Rhizobium sp. N324: one gene and its partner. The protein of the gene in region 2 interacts with the protein of the main gene of each other region in a pairwise test. Links are inferred from orthologs where the notes say so. Each region holds a gene or a part of one and is shown on either strand. Other genes may lie near its edges.

Region 1 (10,042 bases), 320 kb from region 2 along the record:
AGGTCTTCGCCGATCTCAAGAAGGAGTTCGGCTTTCCCGTCCTGACCGACGTTCACACCGCCGAGCAATGCGCCGAAGTGGCAAAGGTGGTCGATGTCCTGCAGATCCCGGCCTTCCTCTGCCGCCAGACCGACCTTCTGATCGCCGCCGCCGAGACCGGCCGTGCCGTCAATGTCAAGAAGGGCCAGTTTCTTGCCCCCTGGGACATGAAGAACGTGCTGAAGAAGCTCAACGCCAGCGGCAATCCGAACGTGCTGCTCTGCGAACGCGGCGCCTCCTTCGGCTACAACACGCTGGTTTCCGACATGCGCTCGCTGCCGATCATGGCGTCGATGGGTGCGCCGGTCATTTTCGATGCGACCCATTCGGTGGCGCAGCCGGGCGGGCAGGGGGAATCCTCCGGCGGTCAGCGGGAATTCGTGGAAACGCTGGCGCGCGCGGCGGTCGCGACCGGCATTGCCGGCGTCTTCGTTGAAACCCACCAGGACCCCGACAACGCACCGTCCGACGGCCCGAACATGGTCTACCTCAAGGACATGCCGCAGCTTCTGGAAAAGCTGCTGGCCTTCGATGCTGTCGCCAAGGGCTGACAGTCAAAAGCCTGACATGTTCGTGTTATAGCGACGATCGGACATGCAGGTCGAAGGTGCCGCAATGCGCCATTGTAATTTGCACGCCTTCGATTATGACAGGCTTCGAACGATTGATCACCCACCGAGCAGGAAGAACCCATGACTGCAATCACCGATATCATCGCCCGCGAGATTCTCGATAGCCGTGGCAACCCCACCGTCGAAGTCGACGTCTATCTCGAAGACGGCAGCATGGGCCGCGCGGCCGTTCCCTCGGGCGCTTCGACCGGCGCCCATGAGGCAGTCGAGCTGCGCGACGGCGGCAAGCGCTACCTCGGCAAGGGCGTGCAGAAGGCGGTCGATGCCGCCAATACCGAGATCTTCGACGCGATCGGCGGCATCGATGCCGAAAACCAGATCCAGATCGACAACATCATGATCGAGCTCGACGGCACGCCGAACAAGTCGCGCCTCGGTGCCAACGCTATCCTCGGCGTGTCGTTGGCCGTCGCCAAGGCTGCCGCCCAGGCCTCGGGCCTGCCGCTCTACCGTTATGTCGGCGGCGCTTCCGCGAGCCTCTTGCCGGTGCCGATGATGAACATCATCAACGGCGGCGCTCATGCCGACAATCCGATCGATTTCCAGGAATTCATGATCCTGCCGGTCGGCGCCGATACGATCGCCGAAGCCGTGCGCATGGGGTCGGAAGTCTTCCACACGCTCCGCAAGGAACTGGCCGCTCAGGGCCACAACACCAATGTCGGCGACGAAGGCGGTTTCGCACCGGGCCTGAAGAGCGCTTCGGAAGCCCTCGACTTCATCGTCAAGTCGGTCGAAAAAGCCGGCTACAGGCCGGGTGAGGACATTTACCTCGGCCTCGATTGCGCCTCGACGGAATTCTTCAAGGACGGCAAATACGTCCTCGAAGGTGAAGGCCGCACGCTCGAATCGGGCGCCATGGCCGAATATCTGGCCGAACTTGCCGCCAAGTACCCGATCATCTCGATCGAAGACGGCATGGCCGAAGATGACTGGGATGGCTGGAAGACGCTGACCGACCTCACCGGCAAGAAGACCCAGCTCGTCGGCGACGATCTCTTCGTCACCAACTCCGCCCGTCTTCGCGACGGCATCCGCATGGGCGTCGCCAACTCGATCCTCGTCAAGGTCAACCAGATCGGTTCGCTGACGGAAACGCTCGACGCAGTCAACACGGCGCATAAGGCTGCCTACACCGCTGTCATGTCGCACCGCTCCGGCGAAACCGAAGATTCGACCATCGCCGATCTCGCGGTCGCCACCAACTGCGGCCAGATCAAGACCGGCTCGCTGTCGCGTTCCGACCGGCTCGCCAAGTACAACCAGCTGATCCGCATCGAGGAAGGCCTCGGCCCCCAGGCCCAGTATGCCGGCCGCTCGATCATCCGCGGCTGATCGAATCTGCTTTCGACAAGACCCGCGCCCCTCCCGGCGCGGGTTTTTTGTTGGCCGTTTTTACGGTCAACGAACGGTTAATCTCTGGGCGTTATGCTGAACGAATTGGTAATGCGTTCAAGAGCATGCGTGTATGTGGACAAAGCATCATAAGAAGAGAAAATTCGGCCGCTTCGTCATTCCGGCCATGACGGTCGCCTTCCTCTCCTATTTCGGTTATCATTGCATTCACGGCGATTACGGCCTGCGCGCAACGGAGACGTTCGAGCACCAGCGCGTCGCGCGTGAAAAAGAGCTTGCGATCTTGAAGGCGAAGCGCGAACATCTGGAAAATCAGGTCGCGCTGCTGAGTGATGGCTCGCTCGACAAAGATATGCTGGACGAAAAAGCGCGCTATCAGCTCAATATGTCGCGCGCGGACGAGATCGTCATATTCAACCATTATTCCAATTAACCGGAATTAGGTTAATTGGAATTTTCTGCTTATTTCCAATAGTTTAGTGCCGAATACGAGCCATGCAATTATGGCATTGCTGTGGTCATGTTTCTTCCCTATGGTACGCGGCACCGAGAACCGACAAACCATAGGGAGGGTTGAATGGCGCCGCGAAAGACCGCGACGGTTTCCAGCCGGAAAACATCAGCAAAACCTGCAGCGAAAGCATCGAACGGAGGCCCTGTCGCCGACTTCGATCGCGACGAGGAGCTCAAGGCCTATCGCGAGATGCTGCTGATCCGCCGCTTCGAGGAGAAGGCCGGCCAGCTTTACGGCATGGGTTTCATCGGCGGCTTTTGCCACCTCTACATCGGTCAGGAAGCTGTCGTCGTCGGCATGCAGATGGCGCAGAAGGAAGGCGACCAAGTCATCACCGCCTATCGCGACCACGGCCACATGCTGGCCACCGGCATGGAAGCGCGCGGCGTCATGGCCGAACTGACTGGCCGCCGCAGCGGCTATTCCCACGGGAAGGGCGGCTCGATGCACATGTTCTCGAAAGAGAAGCATTTCTACGGCGGCCACGGCATCGTCGGCGCCCAGGTCTCGCTCGGAACCGGTCTTGCCTTCGCCAATCATTATCGCGGCAACGGCAACGTCTCGATCGCCTATTTCGGCGATGGCGCCGCCAACCAGGGCCAGGTCTACGAGAGCTTCAACATGGCGGCTCTCTGGAAGCTGCCGATCGTCTATATCGTCGAGAACAACCGTTATGCCATGGGCACCTCGACGGCCCGCGCCACCGCCCAGTCGAACTACTCGCTACGCGGCTCCGGCTTCGGCATTCCCGGCATCCAGGTCGACGGCATGGACGTGCGCGCCGTCAAGGCGGCCGCCGACGAGGCGCTCGAACATTGCCGCTCCGGCAAGGGCCCGATCATTCTCGAAATGCTGACCTATCGCTATCGCGGCCACTCCATGTCCGATCCGGCGAAATATCGCTCGAAGGAAGAAGTGCAGAAGATGCGCTCCGAGCAGGATCCGATCGAGCAGGTCAAGGCGCGCCTCATCGAAAAGGGCTGGGCCTCCGAAGACGATCTGAAAGCGATCGACAAGGATGTCCGCGACATCGTCGCCGACAGCGCCGATTTCGCCCAGGCCGATCCGGAGCCGGATGCATCCGAGCTCTACACCGACATTCTGCTTTAATCGGGGGAGGGAACCCATGCCTATCGATATCCTCATGCCCGCCCTCTCTCCGACGATGGAAGAAGGCACGCTGTCCAAATGGCTGAAGCAGGAAGGTGACAAGGTCACCTCAGGCGACGTGATTGCCGAAATCGAAACCGACAAGGCGACGATGGAAGTCGAAGCTGTCGACGAAGGCGTCATCGGCAAGCTGCTCGTCGATGCCGGCACCGAAGGCGTCAAGGTCAACACCAAGATCGCCGTGCTGCTGCAGGATGGCGAATCGGCCGACGCGATTTCCACTGCGCCTGCTGCTGCTCAGCCAGTCGCTGCTCCGCAGGTTGCCCAGGAAGAAAAGCCGACCAACACCGGTTCGGCTGCTGCTCCCGTTCCGGCCGAGCCGAAGGTTGCCGTTCCGAACGATCCGGAAATCCCGGCCGGCACCGAAATGGTGTCGATGACCGTGCGCGAAGCGCTCCGCGACGCCATGGCCGAAGAAATGCGCGCCAGCGACGACGTCTTCGTCATGGGCGAGGAAGTCGCCGAATATCAGGGCGCCTACAAGGTCACCCAAGGCCTGCTGCAGGAATTCGGCCCCCGCCGCGTCATCGATACGCCGATCACCGAGCACGGCTTTGCCGGCGTCGGCGTCGGCGCCGCCATGGCCGGCCTTCGCCCGATCGTCGAATTCATGACCTTCAACTTCGCCATGCAGGCGATCGACCACATCATCAACTCCGCCGCCAAGACGCTCTACATGTCCGGCGGCCAGATGGGCGCTCCGATCGTCTTCCGCGGCCCGAATGGTGCGGCCGCCCGCGTCGGCGCCCAGCACAGCCAGGATTATGCGGCCTGGTACAGCGCGATCCCCGGCCTGAAAGTCGTCATGCCTTATACGGCGTCCGACGCCAAGGGCCTGCTGAAGGCAGCGATCCGCGATCCGAACCCGGTCATCTTCCTCGAAAACGAAATTCTCTACGGCCAGCATTTCGATGTGCCGAAGCTCGATAATTTCGTGCTGCCGATCGGCAAGGCCCGCATCCATCGTCCGGGCAAGGACGTCACGGTCGTCTCCTTCGGCATCGGCATGACCTATGCGATTAAGGCGGTTGCCGAACTCGAAAAGCTCGGCATCGACGTCGAACTGATCGACCTTCGCACCATCCGCCCGATGGACCTTCCGACGGTCATCGAATCGGTCAAGAAGACCGGCCGTCTCGTCACAGTCGAGGAAGGCTATCCGCAGTCGTCGGTCGGCACCGAGATCGCCACCCGCGTCATGCAGCAGGCCTTCGACTATCTCGATGCGCCGATCCTGACGATTGCCGGCAAGGACGTTCCGATGCCTTACGCCGCCAATCTCGAAAAGCTGGCGCTTCCGAACGTCGGCGAAGTCGTCGATGCGGTGAAGGCTGTTTGCTACAAATAAGGGGCGGGTGATGGCCGTGATGAAAGATGTCAGGCGCATTGCTTGGTCGATCTATTGGAAGTTGGTTTTACTCAGCGCCATCTGCGGTTTTGTTGCCGGTGCAGCTTTTGGGTTCGTTTTAGGGGTTGCTGGTGGGATTGCTGGCATACCTCGGGAGACGATAACTCCGTTTCTGCAATGGGGTGGTGCTATTAGCGGTCTGATCGCAAGTTTTTTTGTGTTCAACTTTATTTTGGCACGCACAATTGGAAAGTCGATTGGCGGGCGGCAGCTTGAACTCGCCGTTGCCGGTTCGCTCAGGGAGGGCCACTAATATGCCGATCAATATCACGATGCCCGCCCTCTCTCCGACGATGGAAGAAGGCAATCTGGCCAAGTGGCTGGTCAAGGAAGGCGACACGGTTAAGTCTGGCGATGTGATCGCCGAGATCGAGACCGACAAGGCGACGATGGAAGTCGAAGCCGTCGATGAAGGCACGGTCGCCAAGCTCGTCGTTGCGGCCGGCACCGAAGGCGTCAAGGTCAACGCGCTGATCGCCGTTCTCGCCGCCGATGGCGAAGATGTCGCCGCTGCCGCAAGCGGCGCCGGTTCGCCCGCTCCGGCAAAGGCTGAGGCCGCCCCGGCTGCGAAGGCCGAGGCTGCTCCGGCCCCGTCCGCTCCGGCTGCTGCACCGGCGCCTGCCGCGGCCCCCGCCTCGGTTTCATCAAACGGCAACCGTACCTTCTCTTCGCCGCTCGCCCGCAGGCTCGCCAAGGAGGCCGGTATCGACCTTTCGGCGGTCGCAGGCTCCGGCCCGCATGGCCGCGTCGTCAAGAGCGATGTCGAAGCCGCCGTTGCCGGCGGTGGCGCCAAGTCAGCGCCCGCACCGGCCGCTGCTGCTCCGCAGGCCGCCGCAGCTGCGGCTCCGGCCGCTGCAGCGCCGAAGGGCGCTTCCGAGGACGCCGTGCTCAAGCTCTTCGAGCCGGGCTCCTACGAGCTCGTGCCGCATGACGGCATGCGCAAGACGATCGCCCGCCGTCTGGTCGAATCCAAGCAGACGATCCCGCATTTCTATGTCAGCGTCGATTGCGAGCTCGATGCTCTGATGGCGCTGCGCGCCCAGCTGAACGATGCGGCGCCCCGCAAGGACAACGCTCCGGCCTACAAGCTCTCGGTCAACGACATGGTGATCAAGGCCATGGCGCTGGCACTGCGCGACGTTCCCGACGCCAACGTGTCGTGGACAGACAGCAACATGGTCAAGCACAAGCACGCCGATGTCGGCGTCGCCGTCTCGATCCCCGGCGGCCTGATCACCCCGATCATCCGCAAGGCCGAGCAGAAGACCCTGTCCGCCATCTCCAACGAGATGCGCGACCTCGGCAAACGGGCCAAGGACCGCAAGCTGAAGCCCGAAGAATATCAGGGCGGCACCAGCTCGGTCTCCAATATGGGCATGATGGGCGTGAAGAACTTCGCGGCCGTCGTCAACCCGCCGCATGCGACGATCCTGGCGGTCGGCGCCGGCGAGCAGCGGGTCGTCGTCAAGAACGGCGAAATGGCAATCGCCACGGTGATGTCAGTCACGCTGTCGACCGACCATCGCTGCGTCGACGGCGCGCTCGGCGCCGAGCTGCTCCAGGCCTTCAAGGGCTATATCGAAAACCCGATGGGCATGCTTGTCTGATAGCGAAGCGGAGGCGGAAATGACCAAGACCGTTCTTTGCTATGGCGACTCGCTGACCTGGGGTTATGACGCCGATACGATCGGCCGTCATGAGTACAAAAACCGTTGGCCGAGCGTGCTTCAGGCGGCGCTCGGCAGCGAGGCGCGCGTCATCGCCGAAGGCCTCAACGGCCGCACCACCGCTTTCGATGACCATCTCGCCGATTGCGACCGCAACGGCGCGCGCGTCCTGCCGACGATCCTGCAGACGCATGCGCCGCTCGACCTCGTCATCCTCCTGCTCGGCACCAACGACATGAAGCCGGTCGTGGCGGGTTCGGCCTTTGCCGCCTGCCAAGGCATCAGCCGGCTGGTGCGGTTGATCCGCAACCACGCCTGGCCCTTCGAATTCGATGGGCCGGAGATCCTGATCGTGGCGCCGCCGGCAATCTGCGCGACGGGCAATGTGCCCTTCGCCGCATCCTTTCCCGGCGGCATCGATGAATCGGCCAAGCTTGCGACACTCTATCGTGATCTTGCGGACGAACTCGGCTGCGGTTTCTTCGACGGCAATTCCGTCGCCAGGACCACGCCGATCGACGGCATTCACCTCGATGCGGAGAATACCCGTGCGCTGGGGCGTGGGCTGGAATCGATCACGCGGATGATGCTGGGGATCTGAGCATGACCGCCTTCATCGCCCTGCGGCAGGCCTCGCGGCGGGATGCCTCGGAGCTGGCGATTCTGGCGGATATCGCATCGCATGGGTTTGCCTCCTGGCTCTGGTTTGCCGATGTTGCGAATGGTGTGAGCGACACGCCTTTGGAGCGGGGGCGGCTGAAAATGAGCGAGGAGGAGGCTGTCGGCGGCTGGCGGGATGCCGTCATCGCCGAGGCCTATGGCGAGGTTGCAGGCGTGGCGATCGGCCATGCGCTGGAGGTCGGCATAGGTGATATCGAGGCGACGATCCCGGCGACAGAGCCGATGCTCGCCTTGCAGAAGACGGTGGTGGGAAGCTGGTTCATCGGCAGTCTCGGCGTCTATCGCCACCTGCGCGGCATCGGCATCGGGCGCAGACTGCTGGAGGATCAGATCGACAGGGCCGATCGCCGGCCCGTCAGTCTCATTACCGCAAGTAATAACGAGGCGGCTTTGTCGCTTTATGGACGAAACGGATTTTTGGAGGCTGCGCGCGCCGATGCCGTGCCGCTCTTCGACAACAGCAAGAGCCACGCGTGGGTGCTCATGACCCGCAGCGCAGCGTAACAAAGGGCAGGACACACATGGCTGAATCCTACGACGTCATCATCATCGGCTCTGGTCCCGGCGGCTATGTCGCCGCCATCCGCGCCAGCCAGCTCGGCCTGAAGACCGCGATCGTCGAGCGCGAGCATATGGGCGGCATCTGCCTGAACTGGGGCTGCATCCCCACCAAGGCGCTGCTGCGCTCGGCCGAGGTTCTGGATCACGCCAACCACTTCAAGGATTTCGGCCTGGTTCTCGAAGGCACGGTCAAGCCGGATGCCAAGGCCGTCGTCGGCCGCTCGCGCGCCGTCTCCGCCCGTCTGAACGCCGGCGTCGGCTTCCTGATGAAAAAGAACAAGATCGACATCATCTGGGGCGAGGCGAAGTTAACGAAGCCCGGCGAAATCGTCGTCGGCAAGTCGTCGAAGCCCGTGGTCGAGCCGCAGCATCCGCTGCCGAAAAACGTCAAGGGCGAGGGCACCTATACCGCCAAGCACATCATCATCGCCACCGGCGCCCGTCCGCGCGCGCTGCCCGGCATCGAGCCGGACGGCAAGCTGATCTGGACCTATTTCGAGGCGCTGAAGCCGGATGCGTTGCCGAAGTCGCTGATCGTCATGGGCTCGGGCGCGATCGGCATCGAGTTCGCCAGCTTCTACCGCTCGATGGGTGTCGACGTCACGGTCGTCGAAGTCATGCCGACCATCATGCCGGTCGAGGATGCCGAAATCACCGCCATCGCCCGCAAGCAACTGGAAAAGCGCGGCCTGAAGATCTTCACCAGCGCCAAGGTCACGAAAGTCGAGAAGGGTGCGGGCAGCATCACCGCCCATGTCGAGACATCAGACGGCAAGGTGCAGCAGATCACCGCCGACCGGATGATCTCCGCCGTCGGCGTTCAGGGCAACATTGAAAATCTCGGCCTCGAGGCGCTCGGCATCAAGACCGACCGCGGCTGCGTCGTCGCCGACGGTTACGGCAAGACCAATGTCGCCGGCATCTATGCAATCGGCGATGTCGCCGGCCCGCCGATGCTGGCGCACAAGGCCGAGCATGAGGGTGTGGTCTGCGTCGAGAAGATTGCCGGCCTGCCGAATGTTCACCCGACCGACAAGGGCAAGGTTCCCGGCTGCACCTATTGCAACCCGCAGGTCGCCTCCGTCGGGATCACCGAAGCCAAGGCCAAGGAGCTCGGCCGCGACATCCGCGTCGGCCGCTTCTCCTTCGCCGCCAACGGCAAGGCGATCGCGCTCGGCGAAGACCAGGGCATGGTGAAGGTGATCTTCGACAAGAAGACCGGCGAACTGCTCGGCGCCCACATGGTCGGCGCCGAAGTCACCGAACTCATCCAGGGCTTTGTCGTGGCGATGAACCTCGAAACAACAGAGGAAGAGCTGATGCACACGATCTTCCCGCATCCGACCGTCTCCGAAACGATGAAGGAAGCGGTGCTCGATGCCTATGGCCGTGTGCTGAACGCTTGATAATTTCCGGGGCCGCCCTCTTTGTCCGGGGTGGAAATTTACTCCAGGAGTGGAAAGCCACTCCGGGGTGGAAAAGATGAAAGGAAATTATCATGTCTATGGAGACGCAGGCGTTGCTGGTGTTTTTGCTGATCGGCCTTGTTGCAGGCTTCCTCGCTAGCCTCGTCGTCGGTGGCGGCGGCCTGATCCGGTGCCTGCTGAGCGGCATCATCGGTGCCTTCGTCGGCGGCTACCTGTTCAGCGCGCTCGGCATTTCGCTGGGCATTGACAACGCGCTGGTCGTGCAGATCATCCACGCCACCGTCGGCGCCATCATCGTGGTGCTGATCGCCAGGGCGGTCGCTTAAGGGGTAGGGCAGGCATGGAAGGCGTGGGCTGGATTTCGGCAATCATCATCGGTGGCCTTGCAGGCTGGCTCGCCGGCAAGCTGATGGAGGCGCGATACGGGATTTTCCTGAACATCGTGCTCGGCATCGTCGGCTCGGTTGTCGCCACCGCCATCCTCGCCCAGTTCCATGTCCAGCTCGCCGGCGGACGGCTCGGTTATTTCGTCACGGGTTTCCTTGGCGCCTGCCTGCTGATATTCCTTGCGCGGCTGGTGCGGCGCT
Region 2 (13,555 bases):
GCGATTCCATCATTCTCGCCGAGGCCAACATCCTGCCGAAAGACAATTTCGAATATTTCGGCGACGATGGCGACCGCATGCAGATGATGTTCAATTTCCAGGTCAATCAGGCACTGTTTTATGCTCTCGCCAGCGCCGATACGCGGCCGCTAAAGAAGGCGATGGAGACGACGAAACCGCGCCCGGCGACCGCCCAATGGGGTCTTTTTCTGCGCAATCACGACGAACTGGATCTCGGCCGGCTGTCGGAAAAGCAGCGCGGCGCGGTCTTTGCCGCCTTCGGACCCGAAAAGGACATGCAGCTATACGACAGGGGCATTCGCCGTCGGCTGGCGCCGATGCTCGGCGGCGACCGCCGCAGGATCGAGATGGCTTACAGCCTGCTGTTCTCGCTGCCGGGAACGCCTGTCATCCGCTACGGCGACGAGATCGGCATGGGAGACGATCTGGCCTTGCCGGAACGCAATTGCGCCCGCACGCCGATGCAGTGGTCGACGGAACCGGAAGGCGGTTTCACCAAGAGTGGAAAGCCTGTCTCGCCTGTCATCAAGGACGGCCCCTACGGGTTCCAGCATGTCAACGTCGCCGAACAGCGGCGCGATCCCAATTCACTGCTGAACTGGACCGAACGGATGATCCGGATGCGCAAGGAAGCCCCGGAGATCGGCTGGGGCGATTTCTCCGTGGTCGACACGGGTGACGACGGCGTGCTGGCGCTTCGTTACGACTGGCGCGGCAATTCCGTGTTGATCCTGCACAATCTGCATGCGCAGCCGGCAGAGGTGACCTTCGATCCCGATGTCGGTGAAGACGGGCGACAGCTGATCGACATCGCCGATGGCGCGAGCAGCGATGCGGACGAGAAAGGCTTTCACACCGTCAGGCTCGATGCTTACGGCTACCGCTGGTATCGCGTCGGCGGCCTAGACTATCTCCTCAGGCGTAGGGAGATTTAGCTTCTCGGCGCTGCCTCACTGGAATTCGAAGATCTGCCTAAAGACACCCGGCGCGATGATCGACAGCGGATTGATCTGCAGGTTCGGCTGGTCGAACTTGCCTGTCAGTTTGAAGGTGATGCCGATCAGGCCGCGGTCGCTGCCGTTTCCGAGGATGACGCCTATCAGCGGCAGTTCGGCAAACAGCCGGTTGAGACCGTAAGCCGGCATGAAGGTGCCGGTCATGTCCATATTGCCCTTGCGGTCACGCACGACGCCCTGGAAGGTCGCGCCGATCTGGTCACCGCGCAGCACGCCATTCTCGATGCCGACCATACCGCCCCGCGAAACAACGCGGGCAAAACCGCGCTGAAAGCGTTGCGAAGAGGTATCGATGTCGCGCTTGACGGCCTCGTTGAGGCTGCGCTGCTCGCTTCCGACAGGCGTCGAGACGATCGACTGCAGCCGTTGTTCGTTGACGATCGAGAAACGGCGCACGTCGAGCGAACCATCCCAGCCGCCCTGTGCCGAAAGCCGGATCGCCAGATTGAGCAGGCCGCCCTGCATATGCTGGTAGAGGTCGGCGAAACGCGAGACCGCGCCGGCATCGCCGCTGGTGATGTTGATGACGCCACCGTCCTTCATCTGGCTGACCACGGCCTCGCCGCTGTCGGTCACAGCGGAAAAGTTCAACGCCTGCAGCTTGTCGCCGCGCAGTGACACCTGCGCCTGGAAATTGCCGATCTTCTCATCGTTGAAGCCGATGACGTTTTTCAGCCTGGCGCGCACCGATACCCCGGTGTCGCCGGCATCCCCGTCATCATCGCCATCGCCCGAGCCCGATTTCAACCGCGCGATCACAGGCCGCGCGTCGGCGCTGTCGCCGGAGACCGAGACGTCGAAATTCCCCTTGCTGCGTTTCACCGACAGGGCGAAATCGTCAAGCGAGGAGAGTTTGACGCTGTCGAAATCGGCCGAGATCAGCCCGCCTTTACCGATGTTCATCGATCCGTTGGCGCCGAAACCGTCACCCTTCAGCCGGAAGTTCTTGATCTGGGTATTGTCGGCCGGGCCGGATGTTTCAAATTCCGCCGAAGCTGTAATGCCGCTGCCCTTCGACCAGCCGATCCACGGCAGGTCGAGTTGCGACCGGGTGAGGTCGAGCTGAACGTCCTGCCGGTCGTCGTCGATCCGCGTCAGCACCATCTTGACGCTGCCGCCGATGATGCCGGAAAGGCCGGGTATCAGCTTGTTGCGCTGCTCCTCGGAAAGCGTCGCGGTGATCACCCGCTGCCGCTTCGCGCTGTCGGATGCCTCGACCGGCTCAGTAAGATCGATATCGGCCGGGACGCCGTCTATCTGGGCCTTGGCATCCAGGGTGATCTGTTTCGGATTGCCGTTCAGCGTGCCGTCGAGATTGCTGATCGTTCGGCCGGAAAACGGCTTGGCAAGATCGATATCGGTAAGCTTCATATTCGCCGCCCATTCGGCCGGCGGCGGGTTCTGCGAGGACAGCAGGCCGAAATGCGCCTTCACATTCGCCTCGATCCGCCCCTTGAAATCGTCGGGCGTAAAGCCGGCGCGCTGCAGCACCCGGATCGGCCGGTAGGTCAGAAGCTCGCCGACGGCGTCCGCTGTCCCTGAGATCGCCAGATCGATATCGGCCATCAGCGGCTTGTCGTAGGTTGCCGGTATGGCGAAGGTTCCCTGCCCGAGACCGACAGATCGGCCGGAGGGGAAAAACGACGTGCCGCTCTTGATCGCGATCGTCGCAGTGGGGCCGGTCAGGTCGAAATGGGCCGCCATGTCGCGAACGGGCGGAATGTCGCCGGCGACGTTCATCCGCGCGTCCGCGATGTCGAAGCCGATGCGGATCTGGTTGGCGTCGAGCTTCAACCCCTTACCGCCGGCCGCCTCGTCCAGCCTGCCGAAGGGAATGAAGACGGAGATGGAGGCGTTGGTGACGGTGCCGCCGAAGAGGTTGCCGTGTACCCAGGTGCGCACCTTCGGCGCCATCCAGAACGGCCACAGCTGCTTGATCGCCGTCGTCTGCAGCTGTGCCGACTGGCCGGCAAAGCTGATCTCCGGCGATTTGCCGCCGAGCTTGACGTGCAGTGCTCCGTAAAGCGCGCCGAGCGGGCTGGAGACGGTCATGTTGGGAAAAAGGAATTCCCGGCCGGCGACGAGGTAGCGCCCGGTCGCCTGGATGTCGAAGGCGACCGGCTGCTCGCCGGAGCCGCTGGGGGCTGCCGTGCCGCCGCTGACCAGAAGGTCGATGCCGAAGCCCTTTCCGGCTTGCGGATCGAGCTTGTCGAGATCGATCAGCGCGCCGTTGATCGGAACCGTGGTCGCGCCGAACCGGGCGTTCGACCGGGCGATTTCGAGGGTCTGCTTGGCGAAATCATAGACGAGATTGATCTGTCCGCCCGACAGTTCCTGCGGATCGCCGTCCGCATAGATCAGGCCGGGTTCGATATCGACGGTCGCCGCAAGCGCCGGCTGCACGCCATCACGCGCTCGCGTGGCCGATACCGTCAGGTCGGCGAAGGCGCTCAGTCCCTGCCGGATCACGCCCTGATCGTTGCGTTTCAGCGCAAAGGGCGTGAGGTCGGCATGCTTGAGCGTCGCCACGACCTTCGACACCTGGCGGTCTTCCTTCTCGGCCAGCACCTCGAGTTCGGCCACCTCGCCGTTCAGCGCCACCTCGCCAGTCAATTGCAGCGAGGATGGGCCGGCATGGGCAAAGACGAGATTGTCGACGACCAGCGACAGCGGCCCGTTGGCGGTGTCGGCAAGCTTGATGTTTATGCCGGAAATGCGCACCGAATTGGTCGAGCCGCGCGTCACGATACCGTCGAACATATCGAACTGCGAGAAGATTTTCTCCATCGCCGCCGGCATGGCGTCGATGCGCAGATCGTCGAGCGTCACAGGATTGCCCGAGGGCAGAAGCGCGGTATCGAGCGCGATATCGTCGGCTTCGATGTCGGTGACGGCGATGCGGCCGCGGAAAAGCTGCAGCGGATCGAGCCCCAGGCGCACCGAACCCGTTGTCGACAGATGCTGGCCGCTCTGCTCATCGATCATGTTGACGTTGCGCGCTTCCAGCGCCAGCCGGAAATCCGAGGTGAAGCGGATGACGGTGGAGCCGACCTCGGCGCGGTAGCGCGGTCCGGCCACGCCGTTCAACGCCGCCTGCGCCTGCTGCGACAGCGGCTTGTCGAACATGCCGCTCTCGACGGTGAAGACGATCGCAGCGAGAACAAGCAGAATCACCCCCAGAAACCCTGCGGCCAGCTTCGCCGTACGCCGCATCGGCGAACGCGGCGGCGGGCAATGGACGATGATCGGATCCTCGGCCTGGGCGGACGGCAAGCGGTCCAGCGCAACGATATCCTTCTTGCGAAACGTGACCTTTTCGCCGCGGATGGCTGACATGCGCCTTCGGGCTCTCCCTTAAATCGAAGAATTGAACCCGGTCATGCTGGACGGGTTTCCGTCCACTATATAATTCGGGGAGAGAAAGTGTCATCCACAAACCCGGCAAAAGAAAGGTTTTCCCAATGGCGGTTCCCGGCATCGGCGCCACGGCTCCTGATTTCAACCTTCCCCGCGATGGCGGCGGCCGCATCTCGCTGGCGGAATTCCAGGGCAGGCCGCTCGTGCTGTTCTTCTATCCCAAGGACGATACGACCGGCTGCACCGCCGAATCATTGGCTTTCACCGCGCTGGCAAGCGAGTTCGAGGCGGCGGGCGCAGCCGTCATCGGCATGTCGCCCGATTCGGCCGCCTGTCACGACAAGTTCATCAGAAAGCACCGTCTTTCGGTGGCGCTTGCCTCGGACGAGGAAAAGACGACGCTGCAGGCCTACGGCGTCTGGAAGGAAAAGAGCATGTACGGCCGTAACTTCATGGGCGTCGAGCGCACCACCTTCCTGATCCGCCAGGACGGCACGATCGCCACCATCTGGCAGAAGGTGAAGGTGCAGGGCCATGCCGAAACCGTGCTCGAGGCCGTGCGGAATCTCGCCGCGTGACCGGCGACCTCGCGATCACCTCGCTGCGCGGCGGCGCCATCGATGCCATCTGCTCCGCCGATCTCGACCGCAAGACGGCGCTTGCGCAGGAAAGCGCCACCCGCTGGTTCGCCCGCCGGGTGTCGCTGCGCTCGCCGCTCGATGCGGCCCTGCCGGAGAGGCCCGGCCGTCCCGACAGGCCGGTGCTGACGCCGCCGACCCAGGTGGAAAAGCGCTCGCTGCATACGCTGAAAGGCCGGATCGCCCTGCTCCATGCTATCGCCCATATCGAACTCAATGCAGTCGATCTGGCGCTTGATATCGTTGCGCGATTTGCCACCGAACAGGTGCCGAATTCCTTTTTCGACGGCTGGATGCAGGTTGCCTTCGAGGAGGCGAAGCATTTCCGTATGGTGCGCGCCCGCCTCAACGATCTCGGCGCCGATTACGGCGATCTCCCCGCCCATGACGGGCTCTGGCAGGCGGCCCATTCGACCCGCAACGACCTGACGGCAAGGCTCGCCGTCGTGCCCCTGATTCTTGAAGCCCGCGGCCTCGACGTCACGCCGTCACTGCAGGCAAAGATGCGCCAGACCGGCGACCTCGAAAGTGCCGATGTCCTCGACGTCATCTACAACGACGAGAAAGGCCATGTCGCCGTCGGCGCCAAATGGTTTCGCTTCCTCTGCGCGCGGGAGAAGCGCGACCCGGCCAAAGCCTTCCAGGAGCTGGTGCGCGCCAATTTCCGCGGGCCGCTGAAGCCGCCTTTCAACGATCTTGCCCGCGCCGAGGCCGGGCTGACACCATCCTTCTATCGCTCGCTGGCATCGATTAGCCACGCCTGAGATCATTGATATTATTGGCGCGCATAACGATAAAGAAAGCATTCATTAACCATAAACGTGTCTAATTTCCCGAAAGAGGCGTAGAGCATCAGTCGGGAGAGCCTGCGTGAACAGCGGACATCAGCACCGGGTATTCGGCAGGCGGGCGCAGGAACATATCCTCATCCTCGCAAGCGGCGACAAGGTCCGCCACATGACGGTTCGGCCATGGATGGCAGCAGTTGCCTTCTGCTTTGTCGGCGTCTTCTCGATCGGCTACCTGCTGGCCACCTCCTATCTGGTTCTGCGCGACGACCTGATCGGCGCCACCATGGCGCGCCAGGCCCGCATGCAACACGACTACGAAGACCGCATCGCCGCCCTTCGCGCCCAGGTCGACCGCATCACCTCCCGCCAGCTTCTCGACCAGCAGGTGGTCGAGGATAAGGTCGACAAGCTGATGGAACAGCAGATGGCGCTGACGTCGCGCCACGGCAAGCTCGACAATCTGCTCGACCGGGCCGAAAGCTCCGGCCTGACGGATAAGGCCGGCGCCCTGCCCGAGCCGTCTTCGCCGGTTCAGTCCTTTGCCCCCGACATCAAGGACAAGCGCGCTTCACTGACCGGCGGCGGCATCGAGGCGATCGAGAAACAGCTGGCGAGCGGCGCACCTGCCGATGCGACGCCCGACAATTCGACACTTGCCTATGTGCCCTCCGCCGAAACGGTCGGCGACCGCGCCGACCGCATCTTCTCCAACGTGACGCTGTCGCTGAAGGGCGTCGAACAGGACCAGCGCAACCGCGTCGAGCAGTTGACGAGCGACGCCGGCAATGCCGCCAATGCGATCGGCAAGGTGCTGACCCGTTTCAAAATTCCGGTGCCTGAGGAGACTGCGACAAAGCAGGACGACGATGCCGTCGGCGGCCCCTATGTCGAACCTGAAAGCAACGACGATTTCAACAATTCGCTGGCAACGCTCGACGGCGCGCTGACCCGGCTGGAGGCGGTGCGCAGCACCGCGGAATCCCTGCCCTTCCGCAATCCCGCTATCGGCAAGGACGTGACCAGCCCCTTCGGCAATCGCCGCGACCCTTTCCTCGGCCGCCTCGCGCTGCATTCCGGCATCGATTTCCGCTTCTCGCCGGGCGAGAAGATCCGCCCGTCGGCGCCGGGCAAGGTCATCGCAGCCGGCTGGACGGGCGGTTACGGCAACATGGTCGAGGTCGACCACGGCAACGGCATCTCGACGCGCTACGGCCATATGTCCCAGGTGCTGGTCAAGATCGGCGACACGGTCGGCCGCAGCGACGTCATCGGCCTTGCCGGCAGCACCGGCCGTTCGACGGGGACGCACCTCCACTATGAAGTGCGCCAGGACGGCCACGCGGTCGATCCAGTATATTTCATGAATGCCGGCCTTAAACTCGCCACCTATCTCAAGTAACTGCCGTCAGGTAACCATCGCTTCACTCTGTACGGGGTGCGGCCTCTCTATTTCTTGACTTGCCGGCCATTCGGGGCTATGTCGCGCTGCATTGCGGCATGCAATCCCGCCGACTCGTTCAGAGCTCGGCCGAACCGGAACGGAAACAGTTTTCCCTTTGACGACATTCGCTGACCTTGGCTTGAGCCAAAAAGTGCTATCCGCTGTTACCGACGCGGGCTACACGATACCCACGCCTATTCAGGCGGGAGCCATTCCCTTTGCGCTCGAGCGTCGCGACATTTGCGGCATCGCGCAGACGGGCACCGGCAAGACGGCATCCTTCGTTCTGCCGATGCTGTCGCTTCTGGAAAAGGGCCGTGCCCGTGCCCGCATGCCCCGTACGCTGATTCTGGAGCCGACGCGCGAACTCGCCGCCCAGGTTGCCGAGAACTTCGAAAAATACGGCAAGAACCATCGTCTCAACGTCGCCCTTCTGATCGGCGGCGTTTCCTTCGAGGACCAGGACCGCAAGCTCGAGCGCGGCGCCGATGTGCTGATCTGCACGCCCGGCCGCCTGCTCGACCATTTCGAGCGCGGCAAGCTGTTGATGAGCGGCGTCGAGATTCTCGTCATCGACGAGGCCGACCGTATGCTCGACATGGGCTTCATCCCCGATATCGAGCGCATCGCCAAGATGATCCCGTTCACCCGTCAGACGCTGTTCTTCTCGGCAACCATGCCGCCGGAGATCCAGAAGCTCGCGGACCGCTTCCTGCAGAATCCCGAGCGCATCGAAGTGGCCAAGCCCGCCTCGGCCGCAAAGACCGTGACGCAGCGCTTCGTCGCCTCGCACAGCAAGGATTACGAGAAGCGCGCCGTTCTGCGTGATCTCGTCCGCGCCCAGACCGAACTCAAGAACGCCATCATCTTCTGCAACCGCAAGAAGGATGTTGCCGATCTCTTCCGGTCGCTGGAACGCCACGGCTTTTCCGTCGGCGCCCTGCATGGCGATATGGACCAGCGCTCCCGCACGATGACACTGCAGAGCTTCCGTGACGGCAATCTCCAGCTGCTGGTTGCCTCAGACGTCGCCGCCCGCGGCCTCGACATTCCCGATGTCAGCCACGTCTTCAATTTCGACGTGCCGATCCATTCCGAGGATTACGTCCACCGCATCGGCCGCACCGGCCGTGCCGGCCGCTCGGGCGCCGCTTTCACGCTGGTCACCAAGCGCGACAGCAAATTCGTCGATGCGATCGAAAAGCTGATCGGCGAAAAAGTCGAATGGCTGAGCGGCGATGTGAGCTCTCTGCCGCCGGCAGAAGAAAGCGCCGACAGCGACCGCCCGCGGCGCAACAGCCGCGAGCGTGGCGCAAAGGGTGAACGCGGCGAGAGAGATCGTGGTCGCGGACGCGGCAATCGCAGCGCCACCGGTCATAAATCTGATAACGACATCCAGGATAATGACGTCCAAGTGATCCAGGCAGCACCAGTAAAGGCCGACATCGTGAAGAACGAGCGCAGAGCAGAGCAGAAGCCGCAAAACAATGCGCGTAACAGCCGGCCTTATCCGGCAAACGATGACAGCCGCGACCGCCGCCGCCATCGCGACCACGATGACGGCCCCACCCCGGTCGGCTTCGGCGACGATATCCCCGCCTTCATGCTCATCGCCGGCAGCGCCAAGATCTGATCGCCATGGCTAAGCCCGGTCTCGATTTTCCGGGCTTCGGCGTCGGCCTGGTCATTCTGCGCGACGCCAAGGTTCTTCTCTACAAGCGCGTGCGCCCACCGGAAGCCGGCTACTGGAATATCGTCGGCGGCAAAGTCGATCATATGGAGCCGGCCGAGCAAGCCGCGCGCCGCGAGGCTGAGGAAGAAACCGGCCTCAGGATCGGCCGGATCGAGCGGATCGGCATGACCGAACAGATCATCGACACCGACCGCCAGCACTGGATTTCACTTCTCTATCTCGCCCGCGACGTCGAAGGCGAGCCGCAATTGACCGAACCGGACAAGCTTTCCGATTTCGGCTGGTTTCCGCTGACGGATTTGCCGGAACCGCTCTCGGCCTTCACCAAGGCGGCGATAGCGGCTTTGCCGATTGCCGAAGAGAGTCAGCTATCGGCGCGCAGCGACGCCTCATAGGCAAGCCGTACCCATTTCGCCATCAGATCGGGATCGTCATAGGCCTCGTCGGGGATCGACCAGTAGGGCATCTTCACCGGCTTGCCCTTCTTGCCCTCGTAGCTCCATTGCGTGGCGCCGGCGGCGGCAAACTCCGGGGCGCTGGTCTCGTCGGCCTTCAGCAGCATCTCGTCCCGCACTTCGAGCGCAACGATGCGGCCGAGATGATAGATGCCCTTGCCGCCGAACATACGCTTGATCGTGACCGGGCCGAGCCCCTGAAACATTTCCTCGATGCCGGCATTGTCCATTCGCTATTCCCTCGAAATCCCGGCCGTGGCGGCCATCACAGCGCGTGATAATCCCGGTTCATATAGATGAGCGCCGGATGCTTTTCGCTGAAGCGCACGGCCGCGACCTCGCCGAAGATGACATTATGCGTCGGCATTTCCTTGATGTCGGTCACCCGGCAATCGAAGGCGGCGAGCGCATCGGCGAGCACCGGCGCGCCGGTGACCAGCGTCTCGAACCGGGCGCTGGCGAAACGCTCGCCATCGGCAAGCGAGGTCCGTCCGGAAAAGGCGTCGGCAACGCCCTGATGATGGGCGCCGAGCGTGTTCAGCACGAAGACGCCGCTGCGGAAGAAGATTTCGTTTTTCGGATTGGTGTTGTTGAGGCAGACCAGCACGGAGGCTGGATTATCCGAGACCGAGCAGGCGGCGGTGATGGTGACGCCGCGGCGCAACTCGCCCAGCGCCGTCGTTACGAGTTGCACATGGCCGGCATAACGGCTCATGGCGTCTCGATAAAGACCGGGGTCGATATGCTGCCTGTTCAACACCTGCTTCTCCCGTGCGCTCTGCTGCCGACTGCATACAATTAGCAGCAATGCAAAGTCCTGCAGCGTCCTTTGCGTCACCGAAAGGCCGCCCCGCGCTGCAGTTCGACTTTCTATCGCGCCAATATGGCGAGCATCGGTTACCTTTTCTACAATAGGACCGGTGAAAAGCACTGCGGCACGCTTGTTTTTCTTTGACGATCGCGGCCTTGCGGATAAAAGGGCATGGACGATGGCTAGGGGATCTCCGCCTTTCATGATCAACCTGCGTGGCATAGCAGCCTTTCTGGCGCTGCTGGGAGCGGCGGCACCAGGCCATGCGGCGGGCGTGACGATTGGCGTCGTCGCCCCTCAGAACGGTTCACTCGCTTTGCTCGGCGCCCAGATTGCCGCTGGGGCCGGTTTCGAGATCCAGCGATCCGGAAACACCCTCGTCGCCATCAACGAGACCTGCGAGGACAATAGCGGTGCTGCGGTTGCCGACGCGCTGGTCGCTGCCAAGGCGCAGGTCGCGATCGGCTTTCTCTGCAGCGAGACGCTGGAAGGCGCCCTGCCGAAGCTGAAGGACGCCGGCATTGCCGCCATCACCGTCTCGGTTCGCTCCCGCATCCTGATGGAGGATGCGCTGAAAAACGGCTGGCCGCTCTTTCGTCTCGCGCCCGCCGATGGCACTGAGGCGGCAAAGGTCAACGAAGTGATCCTCAAGGACTGGGCCGCCGATCCGATCGCGTTGATCGAGGACGGCACCATCCATGGCCGTGAACTGACGGAAGCGGTGCGCAATGCGCTGGAGCAGAACGGCCTGAAGCCGGTCTTTACCGATACCTATCGCCCGGGACAGGAGCAGCAGGTTGCCCTGGTCCGCCGGCTGAAACGCGCCGGCGCCACCAGGGTCTTCATCGGCGGCGACCGCAACGATGTCGCCGTCATCGCCCGCGACGCCAAGGCGGAAAACATCCCGCTCTTCATTCTCGGCGGCGATGCCATGCGTGCGGCCGACCAGCCGCTGCCGCTCGCGCCCGGCGTGCGCGCCGTCGCCCTCCCGGAATATGCGCTTCTGCCGGAAGGCGCAGCGGCGGCCGAGGCTCTCGGCGCCAAGGGCATAGAGCCGGAAGGCTATGTCCTGCCGTCGCTCGCGGCAGCGCTGATTGCCAGCCAGGCCGGGGAAGCCGCCGTTGCGGCCGGCAAGCCTCTCCAGGCGTCGCTTGTCGGCACGACGTTCCAGACGCCGGTCGGCCCCATCGCCTTCACCGCCGCGCATGAACTTGCGCAAAACGCCTACCGCCTGCTCGAATGGCGGGGCAACGGCTTTTTTCCACCTGCCGCGCCGATGGAGTGAGCGGCCGCCAGTCTTGAAATCGGAGGCCGTGCTCAAATGGCGGCCCACAGGGAGTAAAACTTGATGACGCTGCCCATTCGCATTGCCCCCTCGATCCTCGCGGCGGATTTCGCCAGGCTCGGCGAGGAGGTGCGCAACGTCACGGCCGCCGGCGCCGACTGGATCCATCTCGACGTGATGGACGGGCATTTCGTGCCGAACATCTCCTTCGGCCCCGATGTCATCAAATCGCTGCGCTCCTATACCTCGGCCACGTTCGACTGCCACCTGATGATCTCGCCGGTCGACGACTATCTCGAAGCCTTCGCCAAGGCCGGCTGCGACCGCATCACCGTCCATGCCGAAGCCGGGCCGCATCTGCACCGCTCGCTGCAGACCATCCGCAATCTGGGCAAAAAGGTCGGGGTGACGCTCAATCCGGCGACCCCGCTCAGCGCCATCGAAAACGTGCTCGACGACGTCGACCTCATCCTGATCATGTCGGTCAATCCCGGCTTCGGCGGGCAGAAGTTCATTCCGGCAATGGAAGCCAAGATCGCAGCCGCGAAGTCACTCATCGGTGACCGGCCGATCGAACTCGAGGTCGACGGCGGCGTCACGGTGGAAACAGCGCCGGCAATCGCCCGCGCCGGCGCCAACGTCCTGGTCGCCGGCTCGGCAATTTTCAAGGGCGCCACGGTCGAGGATTATCGCCGGACCGTCGCCGATCTGCGTCAGGCAGCCGAAGGGGCACGAGGATGATAAAGCGTCTGATCATCGGCGGCATGCTTGCCGCCGCATTGGCCGGCCTGCCCGGCCTATCACTGGCGGGCGACATCGCCAATATCCAGCCGATCGGCTTTTCCGCCGATGGCAAAGTGTTCGGATTTCAGGAGTTCGGCATCAAGGAGGAAGGCGGCGCTCCCTACTCCAACACCTATTTCGTCGATACCGAAAACGGCCAGTATCTCGAGGGCACGCCCTTCCGCACGGAGATGACCGAGAAGGACGCCAATCTTTCCAAGGCGCGGCGGCAGAACCTGACGGCGGCGCGCAGCCAGATGGATAAGTACGATCTCTTGACCAATCCCGGCCTGATCGCCGCGTTCAATCCGCCGACCGAACTCGGTTCCCCCTCGAAGACCATCCGTTACACCACGCTTGCGACCGATGGCCCGCCGAAGTCACCTTATACGCTAGCGCTCAGCGAGATACCGGTGGCGACGCCGAAGGATTGTGCAGCAGTCGACAAGCGGGTCCTCGGTTTCAGCCTGCAGATGATCGAGAAACAGGGCGCTCCGAACCGCCAGGCGGCGCGGCAGGCGACGGCAGTTCCGGCCGAGCGCGCCTGTTCTGTCGAATACCGGATCGGCGGCGCGGTGGTCTATCAGCCGGAAGCCGGAGACCAGGTTCACATCGCCTTGATCCTCGCCTTCGACGCCGACCGGAACGGACGCTGGATTGCCGTTCCGGTTCATCCCTGAGCCCGGATCGCCCAGGGATGGATGGCCCGAGCCCGGATCACTCCAGCACAGATCGACCGAGCCCGGATCGGCCTAGGACAAATCGCCCGATGAGGGATCGTCTGCGCGCTGCGCGGCCGTCCTGCCCCGATCTGATTGCCGGCGCGCTGTTCTGGGGCATGCAGATGCTCGCCTCCGCCATGCTCGGCCTTTACCTCCGCAACGGCCTGCAGACGAGCCGGCTTGCCGAGGTCGCCGCACTTTATTTCGCCGGCGGCCTGTTTGCCTGGCCCTTCGCCCTGCCGGTCGCCCGCTTCTTCGCGCATGACAGGCTGCCGGAAGCGCGTTTTGCCGCCTTCTTCGTGACGCTGACGGCAGCGACGATCGCCATGACGGCCTTTCTCTTCGCCATGGAATACCGGCTCTTCTATTCCCGCTGGCATGCGCCCTTCGGCAGTTTCGTCTGGGCTTTTCAGTTCGTCTTCACCAGCATCAGCGCCGTCTACCAGTTCCTGGTGATCGGTCTGCGCCTTTTCCTGCCGCTCGGCCTCGTCTGCCTTGTCGTCAGCAGCTATCATCTTGCCAAACGCATGCGTTGAGATTGC

The links.
Region 1: the proteins of rpe (region 2) and eno interact in binary tests that used the Escherichia coli proteins (3 or more experiments, as listed by UniProt). The link is inferred for Rhizobium sp. N324 from one-to-one orthologs.

The regions. Positions count from the first base shown.
Region 1 is NZ_CP013630.1:2,119,040-2,129,081, forward strand. The notes cover bases 1-2,868. They hold eno (phosphopyruvate hydratase), read left to right. Parts: upstream 1-731; coding sequence 732-2,006; downstream 2,007-2,868. Other genes in these bases: kdsA (3-deoxy-8-phosphooctulonate synthase), read left to right, coding at 1-590; AMK05_RS10270 (FtsB family cell division protein), read left to right, coding at 2,140-2,460; pdhA (pyruvate dehydrogenase (acetyl-transferring) E1 component subunit alpha), read left to right, coding at 2,605-2,868. Outside these bases: more of pdhA, read left to right, coding at 2,869-3,651; AMK05_RS10280 (pyruvate dehydrogenase complex E1 component subunit beta), read left to right, coding at 3,668-5,059; AMK05_RS10285 (hypothetical protein), read left to right, coding at 5,070-5,372; AMK05_RS10290 (pyruvate dehydrogenase complex dihydrolipoamide acetyltransferase), read left to right, coding at 5,374-6,726; AMK05_RS10295 (SGNH/GDSL hydrolase family protein), read left to right, coding at 6,746-7,387; AMK05_RS10300 (GNAT family N-acetyltransferase), read left to right, coding at 7,390-7,971; lpdA (dihydrolipoyl dehydrogenase), read left to right, coding at 7,989-9,434; AMK05_RS10310 (GlsB/YeaQ/YmgE family stress response membrane protein), read left to right, coding at 9,527-9,781; AMK05_RS10315 (GlsB/YeaQ/YmgE family stress response membrane protein), read left to right, coding at 9,796-10,042. UniProt on the Escherichia coli protein: Catalyzes the reversible conversion of 2-phosphoglycerate (2-PG) into phosphoenolpyruvate (PEP). It is essential for the degradation of carbohydrates via glycolysis.
Region 2 is NZ_CP013630.1:2,425,137-2,438,691, forward strand. What follows is about bases 10,558-13,410. They hold rpe (ribulose-phosphate 3-epimerase), read left to right. Parts: upstream 10,558-11,571; coding sequence 11,572-12,249; downstream 12,250-13,410. Other genes in these bases: AMK05_RS11770 (ABC transporter substrate-binding protein), read left to right, coding at 10,558-11,508; AMK05_RS11780 (DUF2259 domain-containing protein), read left to right, coding at 12,246-12,971; AMK05_RS11785 (hypothetical protein), read left to right, coding at 13,061-13,410. In the rest of the region: AMK05_RS11725 (alpha-amylase family protein), read left to right, coding at 1-956; AMK05_RS11730 (YhdP family protein), read right to left, coding at 972-4,373; AMK05_RS11735 (peroxiredoxin), read left to right, coding at 4,499-4,972; AMK05_RS11740 (ferritin-like domain-containing protein), read left to right, coding at 4,969-5,796; AMK05_RS11745 (peptidoglycan DD-metalloendopeptidase family protein), read left to right, coding at 5,903-7,222; AMK05_RS11750 (DEAD/DEAH box helicase), read left to right, coding at 7,380-8,897; AMK05_RS11755 (NUDIX domain-containing protein), read left to right, coding at 8,903-9,352; AMK05_RS11760 (TfoX/Sxy family protein), read right to left, coding at 9,322-9,642; AMK05_RS11765 (flavin reductase), read right to left, coding at 9,678-10,172; more of AMK05_RS11770, read left to right, coding at 10,426-10,557; more of AMK05_RS11785, read left to right, coding at 13,411-13,549. UniProt on the Escherichia coli protein: Catalyzes the reversible epimerization of D-ribulose 5-phosphate to D-xylulose 5-phosphate.